Regions from separate parts of the Plantibacter sp. RU18 genome, predicted to be linked through region 2. Evidence: predicted binding sites of a transcription regulator. Region 2 holds the regulator's gene; each other region holds the start of a gene.

Region 1 (7,807 bases), 710 kb from region 2:
CCGGAGACGGACTGGAGTTCGGCCGCCATGTCGGCGCCCTCCGTCGAGCCAGCCTGGAGGGCAGCGAGCGCAAGCAGGATGACCGCATCGTAGGATTCAGCCGCGTAGCTGTAGTCCTTCAGCTCCTCGCCGCCCTCGTCCTTCACGAAGGCCTGGAGGCGGTCCGTGAAGTCACCGAGCTTCGCGGTGTCGAGACCCGGCAGCGTGCCCTTGGCTCCCGTGAGGGTGCCTGGAGCGAAGTCTGCGCTGTAGTCGGCGAGGTTTCCGTCGACGAAGTACATCTTGTCGGTCGGGAAGCCCGCGAGACCAGGAACGATCGTCTTCGTCTCCTCGAACGCGATCAACGCGATCGCGTCGGGGTTCTCGGCCTTGACCGCGCTGATCTGCGCATCGAACGAGGTGTCACCGGTGTTGTACGACTGCTCGGCGACCACTTCGCCGCCGGCGCTTTCGAACGCTTCCTTGGTGAACTTCGCGAGGCCGGTGCCGTACGAGTCGTTCAGGTAGATGATGCCGAGGGTGGCGTTGCCGTCCTCTGCGATCAGGTTGCCGAGCACCTCGCCCTGCAGCACGTCGGACGGCGCCGTCCGCCAGTACAGACCGTTGTCGTCCCACGTCGTGAAGTCGGCCGAGGTGTTGGCCGGCGAGAACTGGATGACGCCTGCGCCAGTGACCTCGTCGATGAACAGCTTCGACACACCGGACGATGCGGCACCGATGATGGCCGTGACACCTGCGGACAGCAGACGGGGCACCTCGGTCGCGTACGCCTTGTTGTCCGAGTCTCCGGAGTCGCCGAGCGTCAGGTCGATCTTGATCCCAAGGTCGGCATCGTTGACCTCCTTGACGGCCAGACCGACACCGGCCTCCTCGGGCGGGCCGAGGAACGCGAGGTTACCGGTCTGTGGCAACGCCGTGCCGAGCTTCAGTGTCAGGTCGCCCGCGGGCTTGCTGCTGCTGCCGCTGTCATCGCTACCGCCGGAGGCGCAACCGCTGAGGACCAGCGCGCTGGCCCCGAGCAGAGCGATGCCACCGAGAACGATGGCGCGAGGGCGTGATCGACCGGCCGTGGCCTTCGAAAAGACGCTCATGGTACTCCTTGCTTGTCAGAAGAGTGGCAGCTCCAGGGGCTGCCGTTGTGACAAGTTATCCGCTGCAGGTGCGCTGGACAATGACGTTGACGTTACAAGCGTGTAACACGACCAAATCGTTACCTCAGAAGCGAGTTTTTTGCACCTTTCCTGCTTTGGTCGCGCGATCAACGCTGGAATCACGCGTTCAGGCCGTCTGCGACCCGCTCTGGCGCGCAAGAGTGCTGCGTCGCGATCTCGCCCCTGCCACGAGCACGTCGACGGTGAGGATAGCGAGCGCAAGCCAGACGAGCCCGAAGCCCAACCACCGCTCCGGGGGCATCGCCTCGTGCAGGACGGCGACCCCGACGATGAACTGGATGATCGGGGCGAAGTATTGGATGAACCCCATCCAGGTGAGCGGCAGTCTGCGGGCCGCCGCCGCGAACAACAGGAGCGGTACGGCCGTGATGACGCCGGCGCCGACGAGCAACAGCGTGTGCCCCACCCCCTCGGTTCCGATCGTCAGGCCTCCGGTGACGCCGACGGCGATCAGTTGCGCCACCGCGACCGGAGCCAGCCACGCGGTCTCGAGCGTCAGGCCCGACACCGCGTCGACCGAAGCCCCCACCAACTTCTTGATGTACCCGTACAGGCCGAACGAGAACGCGAGGATCAGTGCGATGCACGGCACGCTTCCGTGTCCGACGGCGAGGACCAGCACGGCGATGACACTCACCGCGACCGCCACCCACTGCGCGGGCCGGAGGCGCTCCCGGAGGAAGAACACGCCGAGGAACACCGTGACGATCGGGTTGATGAAGTACCCGAGTGAGGCCTCGACCACCTGGCCGTTGAGCGCGCCGTAGACGTAGGTCTGCCAGTTCACATAGATGAGGGCCCCCGCGAGCCCCATCGTCAGGACGATGCGGCGCTGGCGCAGGATCCCCAGCAGTCGACGCCAGGACCGGGTGGCGATGATGAGGACGCCGCAGAAGACGAGTGAGAAGAGGATGCGCCAGGCGACGACCTCGAACGCTCCGGCGGGGGCGAGCGCGATGAAGTACAGGGGCAGGGCGCCCCACAGGCAGTAGGCGACGACGGCCGAGATGAGCCCAGACCGGCTGCCCTGACGCGGCACCGCGACCGCTGAGCGGATGTCATCAACACCAGCGACGGCTCCGGCGGACGGCTCGATGTCGACGGCGGCTGGATCACTGGGGTTCTGCACCCGTCCAGGCTAGACCCGCTGGAGATCGGGCATCCGCGTTAAACGGCCACAGCCCGAACGGCGAGTGCCATTCGGGCTGTGGGGCGGCGTGATGCCGCGGAATTCGTGCGCTGGTGACTAGCGGACGACGACGGCGAGGACGTCGCGCGCGGACAGGACCAGGAGGTCCTCACCGGCGTACTTGACCTCGGTGCCACCGTACTTGGAGTAGATCACCTTGTCGCCGACGGCGACGTCGAGAGGAACGCGGTTGCCGTTGTCGTCGATGCGACCCGGTCCGACCGCCACGACCTCGCCCTCCTGGGGCTTCTCCTTGGCGGTGTCGGGGATGACCAGACCTGATGCGGTGGTCTGCTCTGCCTCGACCTGCTTGATGACGATGCGATCCTCGAGCGGCTTGATGGAGACCGACACGGTTGACCTCTTTCCTGAAACGAAGACGTGGTTAGCACTCACACTGCGAGAGTGCTGATTCCAGTCTAGGCATGTTCTGGCACTCACGCAATGCGAGTGCCAATGAGCGGCTGCTACCGTTACCGGATGCACAGTGTTCCTGCAGAGACCCGCTGACCGTGGAACGTTCGGAACTCGTCGAGCTCCTCACCGCCGAGGGCCTTCGACTGCTCGACTCCCTCCCGCCGTACCCCACGAAGGACGAGGCGGTCCGCCTCGTCGGACGGCTGCGCAAGGAGGGCCACTCCCCCGAACTCGTCGCGGCGGTGCTCACGCAGTCGCGCCTCCGTCAGAAGGCGGTCGGCAAGTTCGGCCCCTTCGCCGGCCGGATGCTCTTCACCGAGGCCGGACTCGAGCAGGCGACGCGTCTCCCCGTCGCCGCGCTGCACGCCGGGCGCTTCGCGCGGGCAGGACTCCGACAGATCGCCGACCTCGGCAGCGGCATCGGCGCCGACTCGATGGCGATGGCGTCGCTCGACCTCGAGGTCACCGCAGTCGACGTCGACGAGGTGACCGCAGCGATCGCGAGCTACAACCTCGCCCCCTTCCCGACCGCCACCGTGCGCAACGAGGCCGCGGAGGACATCTCACTCGACGGCTTCGACGCCGCATGGTTCGATCCGGCGCGCCGCACTGTCGGGCACACCGACACCAGTCGTCTCGCGAGCGCGTCCGACTACACCCCGTCGCTCGACCTCGTGTTCGCAGCTGCCTCGCGGCTGCCGGTCGGCGTCAAACTGGGCCCGGGCTTCGATCGATCGCTCATCCCGCAGGACGCCGAGGCGCAGTGGGTCTCCGTCGACGGGCAGCTCGTCGAGATGACGCTGTGGTTCGGCCAGCTCGCCCGTCCCGGCATCCGGCGCTCCGCGCTCCTGGTCGCGGACGGTGCACACCACGAACTGCACGCCGACGAGGACGCCGACGACGCCCCGGTCAGAGAGCTGGGTGAGTACGTGCACGAGCCCGACGGCTCCGTCATCCGCGCGAGACTCATCGGCGATCTCGCCGTACAGCTCGAGGCCGGCATGCTCGGAGCAGGCATCGCCTATCTGACGTCCGACTCGGCCACGTCCTCGCCCTTCGCGACCACGTTCCGCGTGCTGGAACGACTCCCCATGGATGAGAAGGTGCTCCGACGCGCACTGCGCGAGCGCGGCATCGGCATCCTGGAGATCAAGAAGCGCGGAGTGGACGTCGATCCTGCCGCCTACCGCAAACGGCTCTCCCTGCGGGGTGAGCGGTCGGGCACGATCATCCTCACCCGCGTCGCCGGGAAACACGCAGCGCTGCTCATCGAACGGGTGCACCCGACCGACAGTGCCGCCGACGACTAGGTCGAGACGTATCCGATGATGACGACGATGCTGTAGGCGAACCAGCCCGCCGAGCAGAGCAGTCCGACGAACCCGGTCACGATTCCGGTGAGCGCACGCCCGCGTCCCAGCGGCTCGCGACGCCGTGCGACGAACCCCATGACGATCGCCGTGATCGACAGAGGGAACCCCCAGCCGACGAAGATCGAGATGACGAGACCGATGAGGCCGAGCACAAGCGACCAGGTGCTCCGGCCGGTGCCGGTGGCGGGCGCTGCGGCCTGCGCCTGCTGATAGCTCGGATACCCGCCTTGACTCGGTGCCTGATAGACGGCCGTCGGGACGGTCTGCAGATAGGTGGCGTGGTCACCCTGCCAGGCTGCAGGCGGAGCAGACGGCGATGTCCCGTACGGAGACTGCCTGGGCTGCGGCTGCGGCTGCGGCGAAGCGTGCTGTGGCGCGGGCTGCCACGCTGCTGGAGTCGGGAACGTCCCCTGCGTCTGCCCTGGCTGCGTCTGTCGGGCGGGCTCCGGCTGGACGTACGGCGTCTGCGGAGCCTGCTGCGGAGGACCCCGCAGCTCGGGAGGCACCGGGGGCTGCTGCGCTCGTCCGTCAGGCTGCTGCTGGTCCATCGCCGCTCCTCTGCTCATGGCCGGGTGTCGGCCCATCCTATGCGCTCCGGGTCGGAACGCTCGGGGCGCAGGCACGCCCGGTGGTGACCGATCGTGCTCAGTGCACCTGGATCTCGGTCACCGGCAGGGTGGAGTCGGCGCCGAAGTCGAGCGAGGACGGCTCACGCCCGGCCGAGATGAGTTGCGCGGCCAATGCTGCGATCATCGCGCCGTTGTCGGTGCACAGCTGGAGCGGCGGGATGCGCAGCTCGATGCCGGCCGCAGCCGTGCGCTCGAGCGCGACCTGACGCAGTCGGGCGTTCGCGATCACGCCGCCGCCGAGGAGCAGCCTCGGTACGCCGAGATCGGTGCATGCCTTGACCGCTTTCGTGACGAGCACGTCGACGACGGCCTCCCGGAAGCTCGCGGCCACGTCGGCGACGGGCACGTCCTCGCCCGCGTCCTGCTTGGCCTCGACCCAGCGCGCGACGGCGGTCTTGAGGCCGGAGAAGGAGAAATCGTACCGGTGGCGCTCCATGTCCTTCGGCAGGCTGAGACCTCGGGGGAAACGGATGGCCTTCGGGTCGCCGTCCGCGGCGACCCGATCGATCTGCGGACCTCCCGGGTACGGCAGGCCGAGCACGCGGGCCACTTTGTCGAACGCCTCCCCCGCAGCGTCGTCGATGGTCTCACCGAGGAGCTCGACGTCCGACACGAGGTCGCGCACGAGGAGTAGCGAGGTATGTCCGCCCGAGACGAGCAGGGCGATCGTCGGGTACTCGATCGTGCCGTCCTCCGAGTCGAGGACGTCGGCGCCGACGTGCCCGACGAGGTGATTCACGGCGTAGAGCGGTTTGCCGAGCGAGACGGCGAGCGCCTTCGCAGCACCGACGCCGACCATCAACGCCCCGGAGAGTCCGGGTCCGCTGGTGACCGCGACCGCGTCGAGGTCGGCGAGCTCGACACCGGCTTCGGCGAGCGCCGTCGTGATTGTCGGTTCGAGCGCCTCGAGGTGGGCGCGTGCGGCGACCTCCGGCACGACGCCGCCGTAGCGGGCATGCTCGTCCATGCTCGAGGCGATGGTGTTCGCGAGCAGCCGGTGCCCTCGGACGATGCCGACGCCCGTCTCGTCGCAGCTCGTCTCGATGCCGAGGACGAGCGGTTCGTCGCGGTTCATGCGGTGCTCCCGGTGGGCTGGTCGGTGTGATCCTCGTGCGGCCGTCCGTGGGCGAGCGACGGGGAGCTCGGTCGGACCGTGAGCCGCATCACGATGGCGTCGACGTCGTCGGGCTGGTAATACCCTGGCCGGACGCCCAACTCCTCGAACCCGAGGCTCCGGTACAGGGTGATGGCGACGGGGTTGTCCGCTCGGACCTCGAGGAACACCTGTGCGGTGTCCTGCTGCCGCGCCTGCTCGATGAGCGACTGCATGAGCAGGCGCCCCAGGCCTCGGCCCCTCGCACGCTCGGCGACCGCGATGGTCTGGATGTCGGCGTCGTCGGAGCGGGACGGGGCGAACAGGCCTGCGTAGCCGGCGAGCTCGGAGGGGTCGTCGATGCTGCCGTCGCTGTCGGCATCGGTGGCGACGAGGTAATAGCCGTGCGGCGATTCGAGCTCCGAACGCATCATGTCGGTCGACCACGCGTCGTTGACGAAGACGGTGCGCTCCATGGACATGATCGCGTCGACGTCGGCGGCACCGGCCCGACGGAGGAGCCAGGTCACGCGGTCACCCGCTTGCTCCCGGCGGAGAGGGTGACGTCGGGCGAGCGGAGGTAGAGCGGTTCGTCTCCTGCGAACCCACCACCGATGGCGAGCAGGAGGGCTGCCACTCGGCCGAGGGCGCCACCCGGGACGAGCGTGGCATCACGTCGGACGGCATCGTCTGTTGGAACGTCGTCAGGCTTCGCGAGTGCCGGGCCGTCGGTGCGGACGGGGAGACCGGCAGCGTCGAGCCCCGCGTATCGCGTCCAGTAACGCTCGCGACGGCGCGCGTCGGTGACGACGAGCAAGGCCGTGTCGGGTGGGACGGAGCCGTTGCTGTAGGCGTCGAGCGCGATCGCGTCGTGGCTCACGACGGGGTGCACGACGAGTCCCGCCCCGACCCCGAAGGTGCGTGCAGCCGCGATGCCGATGCGCAGGCCCGTGAACGGACCCGGCCCCATCCCTGCGACCACTCCGGTGAGGTCCGCGACCCGGACGCCTGCGTCTTCGAGACAGCCGACCATGAGGCTGCCGATGACCTCGGCGTGGCGCATCGGATCGTCGGAGGAGCGTTCGGCCAGGACCTCGCCGTTCGTGGTGACGACGGCGACGCTCGAACCCGCGGATGTATCGATCGCCAGCAGCACGTCGTCCAGCCTACCCGTGGTCGATGCCGGTGTGCCGCGTGAGCGTGAGCGTGCGGCGTTCGATCGGTTCCTCGCCCGTCTCGGGCGATACGGCAGGTCCGGTGGCGCCGGTCGGGCGCTCGATGATCAGCTCGAACCACTCGGGGACGACACCGTCCAGCATCCCGGCACCCCACTCCACGACGACGACGGAGCGGGCGAAGTCGATGTCGAGGTCGTCGAGTTCGAGGGCCGAACCGAGGCGGTAGGCGTCGACGTGGACGAGCGGCGGACCACCGACGAGGCTCGGGTGCGTCCTGGCGAGCACGAACGTGGGGCTCGTGACCGGTCCGCGGACGCCGAGTCCCTCGCCGATGCCACGAGTGAGCGTCGTCTTGCCCGCGCCGAGCGGCCCGGTCAGGACGAGCAGCTGCCCAGCGCGCAGCGCACCGCCGAGGCTGACGCCATACGCGTGCATCGCCTCAGGCGTCGCGGCTTCCGAGACCCCGTCCGTGAGCACGTCGTCCGTCATGCGCGCTCCTGAGGCGTGCGGACGACCCGATCGCCGATGCGGGTCACGAGCTCGTAGTTGATGGTGCCGGCCGCGTCCGCCCATTCCTCCACCCGGGGCGCTCCGGTCGACGGGTCGCCGAAGAGCACGACGTCGTCTCCGACGGCGATGGGGTCGTCACCGACGTCGACGACGAACTGGTCCATCGCGATGCGTCCGCACACGCGGTAGCGCCGACCGTTGATGAGCACCGGTCCGGTGTTCGAAGCGCTGCGCGGGATCCCGTCG
Region 2 (7,807 bases):
GAAGATCCGCACGATGGCCAAGGTGAGCTCAGCGCGCGGAGCCTCCGGGCAGCTGGCGCAGCAGTTCGGTCTGGCACCCTGGCAAGTGGACCGCGCGCGCCGCGACCTCTCGGGTTGGACTGACGACGGCATCGGCCGGGTCATGCAGATGCTCGCAGAGACGGATGCCGGAGTCAAAGGCGCAAGCCGCGACCCGGTGTTCGCCCTGGAACGCCTCGTCGGCGTCGTCGCAGCCCGCGGCGTGGATCTCTCAGCTCGCTGAACGCGGCCATTCGACACGCCCCGGGGACGGGGTCTCCGGCGAATCGCGGTCGACGTGTTGGCCTGTCGGCGAATCGTTCCCTGAGCCTGGCGACGGGCGCAACGCGAAAGGCCCCGCACGTTCCGAAGAACGCCGGGGCCTTGCAGCTACAGGGGCTGGCTCAGAGAGCGCCGACCTGCTTGGCGATGGCCGACTTGCGGTTCGCTGCCTGGTTCTCGTGGATGACACCCTTGCTCACGGCCTTGTCGAGCTTCTTGGTGGCGACCTTGAGGGCCGACTCCGCCTGCGCCTTGTCGCCGGAGACGACGGCGTCGCGCGTGGCGCGGATCGCGGTCTTCAGCTCGCTCTTGACGGCCTTGTTGCGCTCGTTCGCCTTCTTGTTGGTGCCGATGCGCTTGATCTGCGACTTGATGTTTGCCACGTTGGGTCAACTTTCGATTCGAGGAAATAGTGTTCGGTGCCATCGGACGAAGAGGGCGTCTTCAAGCGAGTTCTCGTGTGGTCTCAACTCACACGCAAGCCAACAGGCAACATTACCAGTCGAGTGGAGTTCTGGCAATCCAGGCGAGCGCAGCGCGCGCGCTCGTCGCCGTGGGACAATGGAAGTTGCCCGATTCAACCCCTGACCCCGAGGAACGCGTGAGCCCCCAAGCAGTGAAGGCCCTCGAGCCGGCATCGACCGACCCAGCGTTCATCCGCAATTTCTGCATCATCGCCCACATCGACCATGGCAAGTCGACGCTGGCCGATCGCATGCTGCAGATCACCGGAGTCGTCTCCGACCGCGACATGCGGGCCCAGTACCTCGACCGCATGGACATCGAGCGCGAGCGCGGCATCACGATCAAGAGCCAGGCAGTGCGCATGCCGTGGTCACTCAACGGCGAGACCTTCGCCCTGAACATGATCGACACGCCGGGCCACGTCGACTTCACCTACGAGGTGTCGCGTTCCCTCGCCGCGTGTGAGGGCGCGATCCTCCTGGTCGACGCGGCGCAGGGTATCGAGGCGCAGACCCTCGCCAACCTGTACCTGGCCCTCGAGAACGACCTCGAGATCATCCCGGTGCTCAACAAGATCGACCTGCCCGCCGCAGACCCCGACAAGTACGCGAAGGAGCTCGCGAGTCTCATCGGCGGCAAGCCCGAGGACGTCCTGCGCGTGTCCGGGAAGACGGGCATGGGCGTCGAGGACCTCCTCGACCGTGTCGTCGGCCGCATCCCGAACCCCGTCGGCGACCCGAACGCGCCCACTCGCGCGATGATCTTCGACTCCGTCTACGACACGTACCGCGGTGTCGTCACCTACGTCCGAATGATCGATGGTCAGCTGAGCCCGCGCGAACGAATCCAGATGATGTCGACGCGCGCGGTGCACGATCTCCTCGAGATCGGTGTGAGCTCGCCGGAGCCGACGCCCACGAAGGGTCTCGGAGTGGGCGAGGTCGGGTACCTGATCACCGGCGTGAAGGATGTCCGTCAGTCGAAGGTGGGCGACACGGTCACGACCGCGATGAAGCCGGCCACCGACGCGCTGCCCGGCTACACGGACCCGAAGCCCATGGTGTTCTCCGGTCTGTACCCGATCGACGGCAGCGACTACCCGATCCTGCGCGACGCCCTGGACAAACTGAAGTTGTCGGACGCCTCCCTGAACTACGAACCGGAGACCTCGGTCGCGCTCGGTTTCGGGTTCCGGGTCGGCTTCCTCGGTCTGCTGCACCTCGAGATCGTCACCGAGCGACTGCAACGCGAGTTCGACCTCGACCTCATCGCCACGGCACCGTCGGTGACGTACGAGGTGAAGACCGAGGACAAGCAGACGGTCGTCGTCACGAACCCGAGCGAGTTCCCGTCCGGCAAGATCCTCGAGGTCACAGAACCGATGGTGAAGGTCGGCATCCTCGCGCCGAAGGACTACGTCGGAACGATCATGGAGCTCTGCCAGAGTCGGCGCGGCGCGCTGCTCGGGATGGAGTACCTCGGTGAAGACCGTGTGGAACTCCGGTACACGATGCCGCTCGGCGAGATCGTGTTCGACTTCTTCGACCACCTCAAGAGCCGCACGCAGGGCTATGCCTCGCTCGATTACGAGCCCTCCGGCCAGCAGGCCGCCGACCTCGTGAAGGTCGACATCCTCCTCCAGGGTGACCAGGTCGACGCGTTCAGTGCCATCGTCCACCGCGAGAAGGCCTACGCCTACGGGGTGCTGATGACGGAGCGCTTGAAGAAGCTCATCCCGCGTCAGCAGTTCGAGGTGCCGATCCAGGCCGCGATCGGTGCGCGTATCATCGCCCGCGAGTCGGTTCGCGCGATGCGCAAGGATGTCCTCGCGAAGTGCTACGGCGGTGACATCACCCGCAAGCGGAAGCTCCTCGAGAAGCAGAAGGAGGGCAAGAAGCGCATGAAGATGGTCGGCAAGGTCGAGGTCCCGCAGGAGGCGTTCATCGCCGCTCTCTCGGGGGACGTCGAGACCAAGGACAAGAAGTGACCGGGCGTCGCAGTTCGTTCGAGGACGAGGCCGTCGACTACGCGGCTGTCGGCGCGACGCAGCGGACAGACCTGTTGCAGTATCCGCCGGAGGGCTATGTGCCGTCGGAGGACGAGTTCCGGCTCGGCAGCGGCGACGAGCGGTTCGCCCTGGCGACGAGTGCGCTCCTCACCTGGGGTCTCCACCGTGCGTGCGGTGTCGAGATCGTCGAGGTGCACCCCGGGACGGGTGTGCAGTACGGCGGCATCGCCTTCGCCGAAGACGGGTCGGCAATCGAGGCCATCGAGACGCACGAGGAGCAGCGCTTCGCGGAGGACGGCACGCCGTTCATCACGCCTGGCACGACCGTCGTCTTCGCGGGGTCGGTCGGCGGTGAGCCGCTCGTCGGCCCGCACCGTGTCATCTCGGTGACCGAGGAGCCCAGCCAGGTCAGCCTTGCGCTCGGCACGATGGCGGGCGACCCGGAGAGCGGGGAGCAGGCGTTCACGATCGAACAGCGCGAGGACGACTCCGTCTGGATCGTCGTCCGCTCCTTCTTCCGCCCGACCAAGGGTGCGGCGAAGCTCGTCGGAGCGAAGCGTCGACGCAAGACGATGAACGACGCCTACCTGCGCGCGCTGCTGCCGTCGCGCGGCGTCTGAGCGAGGGCCCGTGCCCAGCGCACTCCCGCTCGCCGATCCGGCGCCGGTCGACGGACTCCTGCCGGCGTCCGCCGCGATCGGATCCGATGAGCGGGCGTTCGGGGTCTACCTGCACGTCCCGTTCTGCCGGGTGCGCTGTGGCTACTGCGACTTCAACACCTACACTGCGACGGAACTCCGTGGCGCAAAACAGTCCGACTATGCGGACGAAGCGGTGCGCGAGCTTGATTTCGGGCGCGCCGCGCTGGATGCGTCGGACGTGCCGCCGAGGCCCGTGTCGACGGTCTTCTTCGGCGGCGGGACGCCCACGCTGCTTCCGGCAGCCGACCTCGTGCGCATGCTCGCCGGTGTGACCGGCAACTTCGAACTGGCGCCGGGCGCCGAGGTGACGACGGAGGCGAACCCCGATTCCGTCGACGCCGACTACCTGCAGACGCTCAAGCACGCCGGCTTCACCCGGGTGTCCTTCGGGATGCAGTCCGCGGTGCCGAGTGTGCTCGCGACTCTCGAGCGCACCCACGATCCGGCGCGGGTCCCGCTCGTCGTGCGCTGGGCGCGGGAGGCTGGCCTCGAGGTCAGCCTCGACCTCATCTACGGCACTCCGGGCGAGACATTGGCCGACTGGCGCGTGTCGCTCGAGACCGCGATCGCCTGCGCACCTGACCATGTCTCCGCCTACTCGCTCATCGTCGAGCCCGGCACGAAACTCGCGCGTCAGATCCGTTCCGGCGCGGTCGGCACCCCCGACGAGGACCTCCAAGCAGACATGTACGAGCTGGCCGACGACCTCCTCACGGAGGCGGGCTACGGCTGGTACGAGGTGAGCAACTGGGCGAGGGACGACGCGCACCGCTCGCGTCACAACCTGTCCTATTGGACGGGGGAGGACTGGTGGGGCGTCGGGCCGGGAGCCCACAGTCATGTCGGCGGTGTCCGCTGGTGGAACGTCAAGCACCCGGCCGCGTACGCTCAGCGCATCGCGGCGGGGGAGTCTCCCGCTGCCGGTCGAGAGACGCTCGACGACGAGACCCGGGAGCTGGAGCGCATCCTGCTGCTGACGCGCACACGTGATGGGATCGCGATCCGGACGCTGGCACCGGAGGCGCGGACGGCCGTCGCAGGCTTGATCGCCGAAGAGCTCGTCGATGCCCGACAGGCGCTCCTCGGCCGGTTGGAACTGACTCGCCGGGGGCGGTTGCTCGCTGATGCCGTCGTCCGCCGCCTCGTCGGCGACTGAGCCGCGCCAGGACACCCTGAGACCTGCACTGATCCGCTCCGGCGCTTGATCGGAAACGAGACAGCCCCGCCCGGGCGAACCGGACGGGGCTGTTGCGTGACGGCTGAGCCGTTCCGCTGATCAGGCCTTGATGAACTGGATCGACAGCGGGTAGCTGTACAGCTCCCCCTTGTTCGCCTTGATGGCGGCGATAATGCTGAACACGACCACGACGACACCGACGGCGATCAGGATGAAGATGCCGATGATGATGAACGTCAGGATCGAGCCGACGACCGAGGCGATCAGCATGGTGAGCTGGAAGTTCAGCGCCGTCAGCGTGTGCGCCTTCACGAAGGGGCCGCGGTCCTTGAGGACCAGGTAGCCGATGAGCGCGGGGAGGAACGAGAAGAAGATCCCGCCGATGTGGATCAGCGTCGACCAGAGCTTCTCATCCGACGGGCTCATGGGCTGGGCCGCGACGGGCTGCTGGTACTGGGGAGCTCCTGGCGGGGGCGGGTAGCCACCGGCACCGGGCGGCGGTGGTGCATAACCACCGGCGGGCGGCGGTGGGTAGGCGCCTGCCGGGGGGCTCCTGGGGAGCAGCTGGTGGGGTGTGCGGGGTTGCTGGCGGCGGCGTCGAGCCATCTCCGGCCGGCGGAACCGAACCGCCGGCGGCTGGGTCGACGGGCGGCTGAGCATTCGGATCAGACATCTTCGCACCTTTCACGGATTGGGATATTCAATTGGTCCAGCAGAGCGTAGCGCACCATTGGTCGGTTGATCGGGCCCCTCGCCTGCGGCCAACGGTATTCCCGCTGTTGTGCGGCGCGCAAGGGATGGCGTCCGACAGGCAAGGATATGATTGGCAGTCAGGGTGTTCGAGTGCTGATGGTCGGTGCGCAGACGCGGCAGGAGAGGGGATCGACATGGTGTCGGATCGCGGTCTCGAAGTGCTGCGTGTCATCGTCCAGGACTACGTCGCCTCCCGCGAACCCGTCGGGTCGAAGACCATCGTCGATCGACACTCGTTCGGCGTCTCGGCCGCGACCATCCGAAACGACATGGCGCAGCTCGAGGACGAGGAACTCATCGCAGCGCCCCACACCTCGTCCGGTCGGGTCCCGACGGACAAGGGCTACCGGATGTTCGTCGACCATCTCGCCGACCGTCGCCCCCTCAGCAACGCGCAGCGTACCGCGATCGAGACCTTCCTCGGCGCCTCCGGCGACCTCGACGAAGTGTTGCACCGCACGGTCCGTCTGCTGTCACAGCTGACGAACCAGGTGGCACTCGTCCAGTACCCGATGTTCTCCCGCGCTCGGGTCCGTCACCTCGAGCTGGTGAGCGTCACCCCGACCCGTGTGCTCGCCGTCATCATCCTCGACAACGGCCGCGTGGAACAGCGGCTCGTCGAGACGGAGGCATCGGTCGACGACGTCCTCATCGGTCGCCTCCGCACGCAGTGCAACGAGGCCGTCGCCGGTCGGCCACTGCTGGAAGCGCACGACGCCCTCGGCGATGTGCCTGAGCTCATCGCCGAACGCGACCGCCCGGCCGCGACGCGCATCGTCGATGCCGTGCGCGAGCAGCTCTCGGCGCAGCGCCAGGACCGTCTCGTCATGGCGGGGGCTGCGAACCTCGCCCGCACCGAGGACGACTTCCCCGGCAGCATCTACCCCGTGCTCGACGCGATCGAGCAGCAGGTCGTCCTGCTCCGGCTCTTCGGCGAGATGGAGGCCGAGCGGGACAGCGTCGTCGCCAGCATCGGCCGCGAGAACGCCTCGTTCGGCCTGGAGACGACGAGCGTGCTCGTCGGCGACTACCGTTCCTCTGGTGGCGAAATCGCACGCCTCGGTGTCCTCGGCCCGACGAGAATGGACTACGCCAGCAACATGGCGGCTGTCCGCGCCGTCGCCAGATACCTGTCCCGCACCCTCGACGCCGAGTGATGAACCCTCGTCCCGTCCCCGCACACCTTCCGCACCTCGAACGAAAGGCCCTCTGTGGCTGACTACCCCGACCACTACGCAGCACTCGGCGTCGCCAAGGAGGCGACGCCTGAGGAGATCAAGAAGGCCTACCGTCGCCTGGCACGCGAGCTGCACCCGGACGTGAACCCCGGTTCCGATGCGTCCGAGCGGTTCAAAGAGGTCACTCACGCCTACGACGTCCTCAGCGACCCGAAGCAGCGCCAGCAGTACGACCTCGGTCCTCAGGCAGGCGGCTTCGGCGGCGGCGATGCGGGCTTCGGCGGTTTCGGCGACATCTTCGACACCTTCTTCGGCGGAGGCGGGCAGCAGCGCGGCCCGAAGTCGCGCCGTTCGCGCGGTGAGGACGCACTCCTGAGGGTCGAACTCGACCTCGACGAGGTCATCTTCGGCACTCATCGGGACCTCGAGGTCGACACCGCCGTGCTCTGCGGCACCTGCAACGGTTCCTGCTGCCAGCCGGGCACCTCGCCCGTCACCTGCGACATCTGCCGCGGTTCGGGCAGCATCCAGCGTGCTGTCCGCTCGCTCCTCGGCAACGTCATGACCTCGGCCCCGTGCGGCACCTGCCGCGGCTACGGCACGATCATCGCGACTCCGTGCGTGACCTGCCAGGGGCAGGGGCGTCTGCGCGCACGTCGCACCGTCTCCGTCGACATCCCCGCGGGTGTCGACACCGGCCTGCGTCTCCAGATGCCCGGCAGCGGCGAGGTCGGGCCGGCCGGCGGCCCGAACGGCGACCTCTACCTCGAGATGAAGGTCAAGCACCACGATGTCTTCAGCCGCGACGGCGACGACCTCCTGTGCACGCTGGAGGTGCCCATGACGGACGCGATCCTGGGGCGCCAGGTCACCGTGCATGCTCTTGACGGCGACGTCGAGGTCGACCTCAAGCCCGGCGTCCAGAGCTCCGAGATCATCACCGTGAAGGATCGCGGAGTGACGCGCCTGCGCGGTAACAGCCGTGGCGACCTGCGCATCGGCGTGCAGGTCATCACCCCGACGAAGCTCGACCACCGGGAACGCGAGCTCATCAAGAGCTTCGCCTCCGGTCGACGGCAGGGCGCTCCTGGCCTCGCTGCCTTCCAGCAGGGGCTGTTCGCGAAGATCCGCGATCGCTTCCACGGTTGAGATGAGCTCGCTCTACTTCCGCGAGGACCTCGAGTCGACCGGTGTCGGTGACTCGGTCGTCCTGCGTGGGCCTGAG
Region 3 (7,807 bases), 570 kb from region 2:
AACGAGCCGTACGCCGCACGAGCCGGGTCTGTTGCGCCGGCCACCAGCGGGACACCGAAGGTCGCGTCGACGAGATCCTGCGGGATCAGCTCCTCGCAGCTGGTGTCGCCGAGCGCGCTCGGCCAGGTCGGCGTCGGGGATGACGTCGGTGCGGGCGTCGCCGCCGGTGACGCGGTCTCGATTGCCGCACCAGGCGAACAGGCTGTCATCAGCAATACCAATGCAGCAGTGGCCGCGGCTCCCCCGAGTCTTCTCATAGCTCAATCATAGGAATGTGTGTGCCGCGCGGATGCCGCCGCAGGTCACGTTCCCGCATCACATGCTGGAACGCATACACGCCACGGCATCGACACTCGGGACAGCCCCGATGTGCTGGAACAACAACGCAGGGCGCCTCCCGAAGGAGACGCCCTGCGCGTGTGAAGCGGTCGGACTTAGAAGTCCATGCCACCGGTCGGGTCGCCGGCCGGAGCCGGGTTCTTCTCCGGCTTGTCGGCGACGACGGCCTCGGTGGTGAGGAACAGACCAGCGATCGACGCTGCGTTGAGCAGCGCGGAGCGCGTGACCTTCACCGGGTCGTTGATTCCGGCAGCAAGCATGTCGACGTACTCACCGGTCGCGGCGTTGAGGCCGTGTCCGACGGGCAGGTTACGAACCTTGTCGGCCACGACGCCGGGCTCGAGGCCTGCGTTGAGGGCGATCTGCTTGAGCGGAGCGTCGATGGCGACCTTGACGATGTTCGCACCGGTCGCTTCGTCACCGACGAGCTCCAGCTTCTCGAACGCGGTCTTGCCAGCCTGGATGAGCGCGACGCCACCACCGGCGACGATGCCCTCTTCGACGGCAGCCTTCGCGTTACGGACGGCGTCCTCGATGCGGTGCTTGCGCTCCTTGAGCTCGACCTCGGTCGCCGCGCCGGCCTTGATGACCGCCACACCGCCTGCGAGCTTCGCGAGGCGCTCCTGCAGCTTCTCGCGGTCGTAGTCGCTGTCGGTGTTGTCGATCTCCTTGCGGATCTGCGAGACACGACCAGCGATGGCGTCGGCATCGCCGGCACCCTCGACGATGGTGGTCTCATCCTTGGTGATGACGACCTTGCGAGCACGGCCGAGAAGGTCGAGGGTGACGGTCTCGAGCTTGAGGCCGACCTCCTCGGAGATGACCTGGCCACCGGTGAGGATGGCGATGTCCTGGAGCTGAGCCTTGCGGCGGTCGCCGAAGCCAGGCGCCTTGACGGCGACCGACTTGAAGATGCCACGGATCTTGTTCACGACGAGGGTCGCGAGCGCTTCGCCGTCGACGTCCTCAGCGATGATGAGGAGCTGCTTGCCCGACTGGATGACCTGGTCGACGATCGGGAGGAGGTCCTTGATCGCCGAGATCTTCTGGTTGGCGATGAGGATGTAGGGGTCCTCGAACACCGCCTCCTGGCGGTCGGGGTCGGTCACGAAGTACTGCGACAGGTAGCCCTTGTCGAAGCGCATGCCCTCGGTGAGCTCGAGCTCGGTGCCGAAGGTGTTCGACTCCTCAACGGTGACGACGCCTTCCTTGCCGACCTTGTCGATCGCCTCGGCGATGATCTCGCCGATGGTGGTGTCGCCGGCGGAGATGGAAGCGGTCGCAGCGATCTCCTCCTTGGTCTCCACCTCCTTGGCGTTGGCGATGAGCTCGGCCGTGACAGCTGCAACGGCCTTCTCGATGCCGCGCTTGAGGCTGATGGGGTCGGCGCCTGCGGCGACGTTGCGGAGGCCCTCACGCACGAGCGCCTGTGCCAGCACGGTCGCGGTGGTGGTGCCGTCGCCTGCGACGTCGTCGGTCTTCTTGGCGACCTCCTTGACGAGCTCCGCGCCGATCTTCTCGTACGGGTCGTCGAGTTCGATCTCCTTGGCGATGGACACGCCATCGTTGGTGATCGTGGGAGCGCCCCACTTCTTCTCGAGGACAACGTTGCGACCGCGCGGCCCAAGGGTGACCTTGACCGTGTCAGCAAGAATGTTCAGTCCACGCTCGAGGCCGCGACGGGCCTCCTCGTCGAAAGCAATGATCTTAGCCATGTGTGTTTTTCGTCCCTCCCGGACGTCATGAACGTTGTTAGCACTCAATGAGTGCGAGTGCTAAGTCGATTCTGGCACTCAGGGGGTGGGAGTGCAAGTGAGCGCCAGTGCCCTGAGCGAACTCCCGGGAAGCGCCCGGAGACGAGGACAACGCCGCCCACTCGTGTGGACGGCGTTGCGGGAATCTCTCCCCAGATCGGCGTCTAGGCCAGTCGTACCGCCTCGGCCTGGGGCCCCTTTGCGCCAGTGCCGACCTCGAAGACGACCGCCTGGCCCTCTTCGAGGGACTTGTATCCACTCATGTCGATGGCCGAGTAGTGGACGAAGACGTCCTGCCCGTCGCCGTCAACCGTGATAAAGCCGAAGCCCTTCTCAGCGTTGAACCACTTCACGGTTCCGTTCGCCATTTCATACTCCCATTGCTGCGTGCTCTCGGTGCTCGACTGTTGCCGTGCCCGGGCCTGCCGATCGGAGTCGGGACTCCGACGGCAATCTCGTCGCGGTACAGACCCGGGGGCGGGTCGTGACGTGACGTGATGAGCGGCCAATTCCAGATACTAATCCGGAGCACCACGAGGAATCACGCGAAAATCGTCAAACGGGCCGGAGTATTACGACAACTCAACACGGAGGAAACACCCCCGAAACACAGGCCGCGCGAGCGAACCGTCTGGGTGCAGTCGACTGGACCGCTCAGGCAGCCGGCTGGTAGTCCGCGCCGACCACGACGACGATGCGCAGGACCGGGGCTTCGCCGTCCTCGACCGGGATGGCGTACTGATCCGTGATCTGGATGGGGACGCCGCCGAGTGCGTTGGCGATCGCCCGAGCCACGCCCTCCTGAGATGCATCCTGATAGTAGACGCCACTCGTCGCGACGTCGTCGGTGCTCGCGTCACTGGTCGGGATCTGCTGCGTGAAGCCCGCCGCGGCGATCGCCGCAGCAGCTGCGCCCGCGAGGCCGTCGGTCGTGGTGCCGTTGAGCACCAGGATGCTCGCCGCAGGGTCCACGACCGGTGCAGCCTCAGTGGGCGTGGGCGTCGGTGTCTCCGTCGCCGTCGGCGTGGCGGAGCTGCCGAAGAAGTCGATCCGGTCGTTCAGGCCGAACAGTGCGAGTGTCCCGATGCCGACGAGGACGAGCGTGGCGACGACCGCCACCAGGAAGGCGATCCAGCCTCGCCCCTTCGGAGCGGGTGCGCGATGGGCCCCGACACGCTTGAGGTCATGGACCTCGTCGAAGCGGTCGTGCGGAAAGGTTTCAGCCATGGTGTGGTCTCCGGGTGATGCTCACACGTTCCGACGCGGAGCCGAGGCTCCTCGCGCCGAGAGGCGAGCGTCGCGGGTGCGTTGCAGCCGCTTGATCAGCATGGGGTCGTGGGCGAGAGCGAGCGGCGAGTCGATGAGCGCGCCGAGCAGTTGGTAGTAACGGGCGGGCGAGAGCGAGAAGCGATCACGGATCGCGGCCTCTTTCGCACCGACATGACGCGTCCAGTGGGACTCGAACTCGAGGATCTCGAGATCCCGTTCGGCAAGGGCGTTCGCAGGCCGCGCCGCGCTGCCGTCGACCGGTTCGTCCGATGCTGGACGCATGGTGATCCTTCCGCTGATCAGCGCCGCTCGGGCGTGCTGGAATCCGGCAGTGGTCTGCCGTCCGTCCATCCTATTCAGCCACCCGGCCCCGGGCCGCATCCCGCTCGGCGAGGCAGCACGTTCACCGGGAAGGTTCAGGCCACCTGCAGCGTTGTGTCATCTGGCGCCCGTGCGGCCATCGACCCGTGATGCCGCGCGTAGGATGACCGAGAAGAATGGAGCAGCATGACGTACGACGTGTCGAAGACCGATGAGCAGTGGCGCGAGGAACTCTCGCCGGAGCAGTACCAGGTGCTCCGCGGCGCCTCGACGGAGCGCGCCTGGACCGGCGAACTCCTCGACGAGTCGCGCGCTGGCCTGTACACCTGCGCCGCCTGTAACGCGGAACTCTTCAAGAGCGGTACCAAGTTCGATTCCGGCTGCGGTTGGCCGAGCTTCTACGAATCCGTGAACCCCGAGGCCGTCCAGCTCATCGAGGACACGAGTCTCGGGATGGTGCGGACCGAGGTCCGCTGCGCGAACTGCGGATCGCACCTGGGTCACGTGTTCGACGATGGCTTCGGTACCCCGACCGGCGATCGGTACTGCATGAACTCGATCGCACTCAACTTCGCAGCGGCGGACACCGCCGAGCCGACCGAGTGACCGAGCCCGTTCCGAGCCCCGTCCTCACAGCAGTCGCCGAGCGCCGCTCGCTGTCGAAGGTCACCGATGTGGCCCCGTCGACCGACGAACTCCTGCAGATCGTCAGTGCGGCCGGCCGGGTCGCCGATCACAGCTCGCTCCGCCCGTGGCGCATCATCACGCTCCGCGGTGACGACCGGGTGAAGCTCGGGCGCGCGCTCGCGAAGGCCGAGGGCGACTCGAATCCGTCCACGAAGCCGATGCGCGCTCCGCTGCTGCTCGCCATCGTGGTCAGCGTCAAGAAGTCCAAGGTCCCTGCCTGGGAGCAGGAGGCCACGGCTTCCGGTGTCGCGCACATGGTCAGCCTGCTGCTCGACGATGCGGGCTGGGGCGTCTTCTGGCGCACCGGGAGCGCAACACGGGCAAAGGCCGTCCGCAAGGCCCACGGCCTGAAGAAGGGCGAAGAACTCCTGGGATGGCTCTACGTCGGCGGCAAGCCCACGAGCACCCGCACCGGACGCCGCAAGACGGTCAACGCGAAGGCGCACCTCAGCAGCATGCCGTAGCGTGCCGCCTCAGACCGTCGTCGTGCCTCGTGCGCGTCGACGGATCGAGGCGATCGCGACCGCGATGAAGGCGAGCAGCGTCCCGATCACGGTCGTGAGGTGGATGCCGCTGTCATCTGCGGGGAGCAGGAGGTCGAGCGCGAGTGCGCTGAGCGTCTGGCCTGCGACTGTCCCGAGGCCGAGGATGAGCACACCGGTGTGCTGCACGAGGAAGGCGGCCACGGCGATGAACACACAGCCGATCGGACCGCCGATGTACAGCCACCACTCCCCCGGAAGCGGTCCGGGCGGGGCGACGGTGATCGCGTGTACGACTGCGGCCAGCACCAGGACGACGGTGCCGACCACGAAGTTGATGAACGTCGCGGCGAGCGTGCTCTGGGCGCGGACGCGAACGCGGCCGTTGACGGCCTGCTGCCAGGCGATGCCGATGCCAGCGAGCAGCGGCAGCAGGAGCAGTCCGAGCGGGATGGATCCCCCGAGTTCACCGGACACCGCGATCGCCACCGCGAGCAACGCGACGGCAGCTCCCAGCACGCGCGGCGCCGTCAGCGCCACCACACCACCCGGGCCGAACCCGACGCGGTCGAAGACGAGACCGCTCGCGGTCTGACCCGCGACGACGGCCACGGTAAACAGTGCCACCCCGAGCGCTGCTGCGGTGAGGCCCTGCGAGAGCACGAGGAATGCTCCTGCGCAGCCGCCCAGGACGGTCCACCACGGCATCTCGCGACGCTGAACCGAGCGCATGACCGTTCCCAGTCCGCGGCGGCCTGCGCGCGAGATCAACATGCCGATCGTGAGCACGACGAGCCCGCCGCCGAATGAGATGGCCGCTGCGGTGAACCCGTCACCGAGGCGCACACCGAGTTCTCCGTTGATCCTCGCCTGCACGGCGATGAACGCCCCGCTGACGATGGCCATGATGAGCGCGAGGGGCGCGGGGAAGCGGGTCACAGGTGATTCCTTTCACGACGAGAGCGCAGGCGGATCGATGGACGACCACAGCACCTGCGCTCACGCGACGTCCACCATCCTCCCATGCGGGATACCCCTGTTCTGCCGGATGCGCGTCGAATGGTTGACTGACGGGACGAACACGCCGCGACCCCGACTGGGTCAGGCGGATATGAGGGGGAATCCATGACCATCGTCCTGAAACGAGTGCCCGGACTCTGCGCTGTCGCCGCGTCCACGGCACTGGTACTCGTCGGCTGCGCAACGGCAGCGCCCGAGCCGACTCCGACAGCGGTGTCGAGTGCCGGGTCGACCGCGGTGACAGCAGCACCGACGACGACGCCTGCAGCCGACCCGGCGGATCCTGCAACCTGGGTCATCGATTTCGGTCACGTGGGGCCGATCGCAGTCGGAGCCGCACTCGACGAGGTCGCACCGTTGATGACCGCGTTCACCGATGCGACCCAGGAGGCCTGCCCGTGGGTGACGGCCTACGACGCAGCAGGCTTCCCATCCGTGTGGTTGCCGGACCCGTCGAGCACCGGCTCGATCGAGCAGGTCGTACTACAGGCGTGGGGCGACCCGGCCGCCGTCGGAACGGACGCGCTCCGCACCGACGCAGGAATCGGCGTCGGGTCGACGCTCGACGAGCTTCGTGCGGCCTATCCGGACCTCGCCGAGCAGCCTGGCAAGTACGCCCCGTTCTACGCGATCGAGGACGAGCAGGGTCAGTGGATCAATTTCGGCGCGAATCAATCGGGCGTCGTCGACACGATCGTGCTCCGCGGCGAGGCGAAGATCGACAGCGAGTACTGCGGCTGACCGCCCGACAGACGACGAACCGCCCGCTCAGCAGTGCTGAGCGGGCGGTTCTGTTGGAGCCGACGACGGGACTTGAACCCGTAACCTACGCTTTACAAGAGCGTTGCGCTACCAATTGCGCCACGTCGGCCGACCGGGGCGAACCCCGTCCTGACCATCCTACGATGGCGGCGGATCAGCCGTTGGTCGCGGGCGTCTCGCTGGCGCTCGGCGTCAGTGTGCTCGTCGAGTAGCTCTCGCTGGAGACGGCGAGGACGAAGGCGGCGAACTGCTCCGCATCGGTGGGCGAACCGGTGTACTGCTTGCCGTTCACCAGGATGGTCGGCGTGCCCTCGACCTTGGCGACATCCGTTCCGGGCAGCGGACCACTTCGTGCCTTGTCGGTCGCGTCCTTGACCCACGACTTGTAGGTGCCCTCGTCGATGCACGTGTTGATCTTCTTCTCGCCACCGGAGACGACACCCTTGGCGATCGACTTGAGTTCGGTGTCCGTCAGACCCTCGGTGTTCTCCTTGGGCTGGTTCTCGAACAGGGCGGTGTTGAAGGCGAAGAAGTCGTTCGGGGAGTACTCGGCGACGCACGCAGCTGCGTTGGAGGCCCTGAGCGAGTACTGCGTACCGAGCGACAGGTTGCTCAGCGTCGCGAGCGGGTGGACCGTGTAGGTCGCGGCGCCGGCCTGCAGCCATCCGCCGACCTGTTCGGCGTTCGTCGTCTCGAACTGACCGCAGTAGGGGCACAGGAAGTCCTGGTAGACGGCGATCTTGATGTCCTGCGCGGCGGGGGTCGCATCGGTCTCGGGCGTGGCCTCCGGCGCCGGCGTCTCGGCGGCGGCGCTGTCGGTCGGCGTCGCACTCGGCGTCGAGGTGGTCACCGGGGCACCGACCAGCTTGAGCTCGGCGCCGACGGTGAATCCATCGTTCTGGGCCGCCGTGGGCACCGGACCGGCGGGCTTGATCGAGGTCACGATGATGACCGCGACGACGGCGACGATGGCGAGGGCCCCCAGGACGATGCCACCCTGCAGCAGGAAGCGGTTCCGGCGGTCCTTGCGCTTCTGTTGCTCGCGCAGCACGCGTGCCTTGTCGCGGGCCGCGTCGCGGCGTTCGTTCTTGGTGGGTCGGTTCTGCGATCCAGCGCCAGACATTGATCCTCGTTTCAGGGGGTCGCGCTCCGTGGACACAGCAGCGCCAAACA

What was found. The regulator HrcA, encoded in region 2, represses chaperone genes, less so after heat shock. The targets are predictions, from matches to a motif close to TTNGCACTCGNNNNNNNCGAGTGCNAA.
Region 1: a site for HrcA is predicted at 2,792-2,818, ahead of groES (co-chaperone GroES). Genes of this name have one in related genera too.
Region 3: a site for HrcA is predicted at 2,092-2,118, ahead of groL (chaperonin GroEL). Genes of this name have one in related genera too.

What each region holds. Positions count from the first base shown of each region.
Region 1 is NZ_CP159618.1:3,338,239-3,346,045, forward strand. Features, by position in the region: gene ABMA10_RS16030 (ABC transporter substrate-binding protein) at 1-1,091, opposite strand, end outside; gene rarD (EamA family transporter RarD) at 1,279-2,229, opposite strand; gene groES (co-chaperone GroES) at 2,419-2,715, opposite strand; gene ABMA10_RS16045 (class I SAM-dependent methyltransferase) at 2,874-4,088, shown strand; gene ABMA10_RS16050 (DUF4190 domain-containing protein) at 4,085-4,699, opposite strand; gene tsaD (tRNA (adenosine(37)-N6)-threonylcarbamoyltransferase complex transferase subunit TsaD) at 4,797-5,855, opposite strand; gene rimI (ribosomal protein S18-alanine N-acetyltransferase) at 5,852-6,403, opposite strand; gene tsaB (tRNA (adenosine(37)-N6)-threonylcarbamoyltransferase complex dimerization subunit type 1 TsaB) at 6,400-7,029, opposite strand; gene tsaE (tRNA (adenosine(37)-N6)-threonylcarbamoyltransferase complex ATPase subunit type 1 TsaE) at 7,040-7,540, opposite strand; gene alr (alanine racemase) at 7,537-7,807, opposite strand, start outside.
Region 2 is NZ_CP159618.1:2,628,567-2,636,373, reverse strand. Features, by position in the region: gene holA (DNA polymerase III subunit delta) at 1-262, shown strand, start outside; gene rpsT (30S ribosomal protein S20) at 423-683, opposite strand; gene lepA (translation elongation factor 4) at 902-2,752, shown strand; gene ABMA10_RS12640 (DUF1990 family protein) at 2,749-3,393, shown strand; gene hemW (radical SAM family heme chaperone HemW) at 3,404-4,630, shown strand; gene ABMA10_RS12630 (DUF4870 domain-containing protein) at 4,751-5,077, opposite strand; gene hrcA (heat-inducible transcriptional repressor HrcA) at 5,539-6,561, shown strand; gene dnaJ (molecular chaperone DnaJ) at 6,616-7,731, shown strand; gene ABMA10_RS12615 (16S rRNA (uracil(1498)-N(3))-methyltransferase) at 7,733-7,807, shown strand, end outside.
Region 3 is NZ_CP159618.1:3,197,109-3,204,915, forward strand. Features, by position in the region: gene ABMA10_RS15355 (hypothetical protein) at 1-209, opposite strand, end outside; gene groL (chaperonin GroEL) at 435-2,054, opposite strand; gene ABMA10_RS15365 (cold-shock protein) at 2,258-2,461, opposite strand; gene ABMA10_RS15370 (LytR C-terminal domain-containing protein) at 2,748-3,320, opposite strand; gene ABMA10_RS15375 (DUF3263 domain-containing protein) at 3,342-3,644, opposite strand; gene msrB (peptide-methionine (R)-S-oxide reductase MsrB) at 3,870-4,289, shown strand; gene ABMA10_RS15385 (nitroreductase family protein) at 4,286-4,834, shown strand; gene ABMA10_RS15390 (DMT family transporter) at 4,844-5,791, opposite strand; gene ABMA10_RS15395 (hypothetical protein) at 5,978-6,613, shown strand; tRNA gene ABMA10_RS15400 (tRNA-Thr) at 6,668-6,743, opposite strand; gene ABMA10_RS15405 (DsbA family protein) at 6,789-7,757, opposite strand.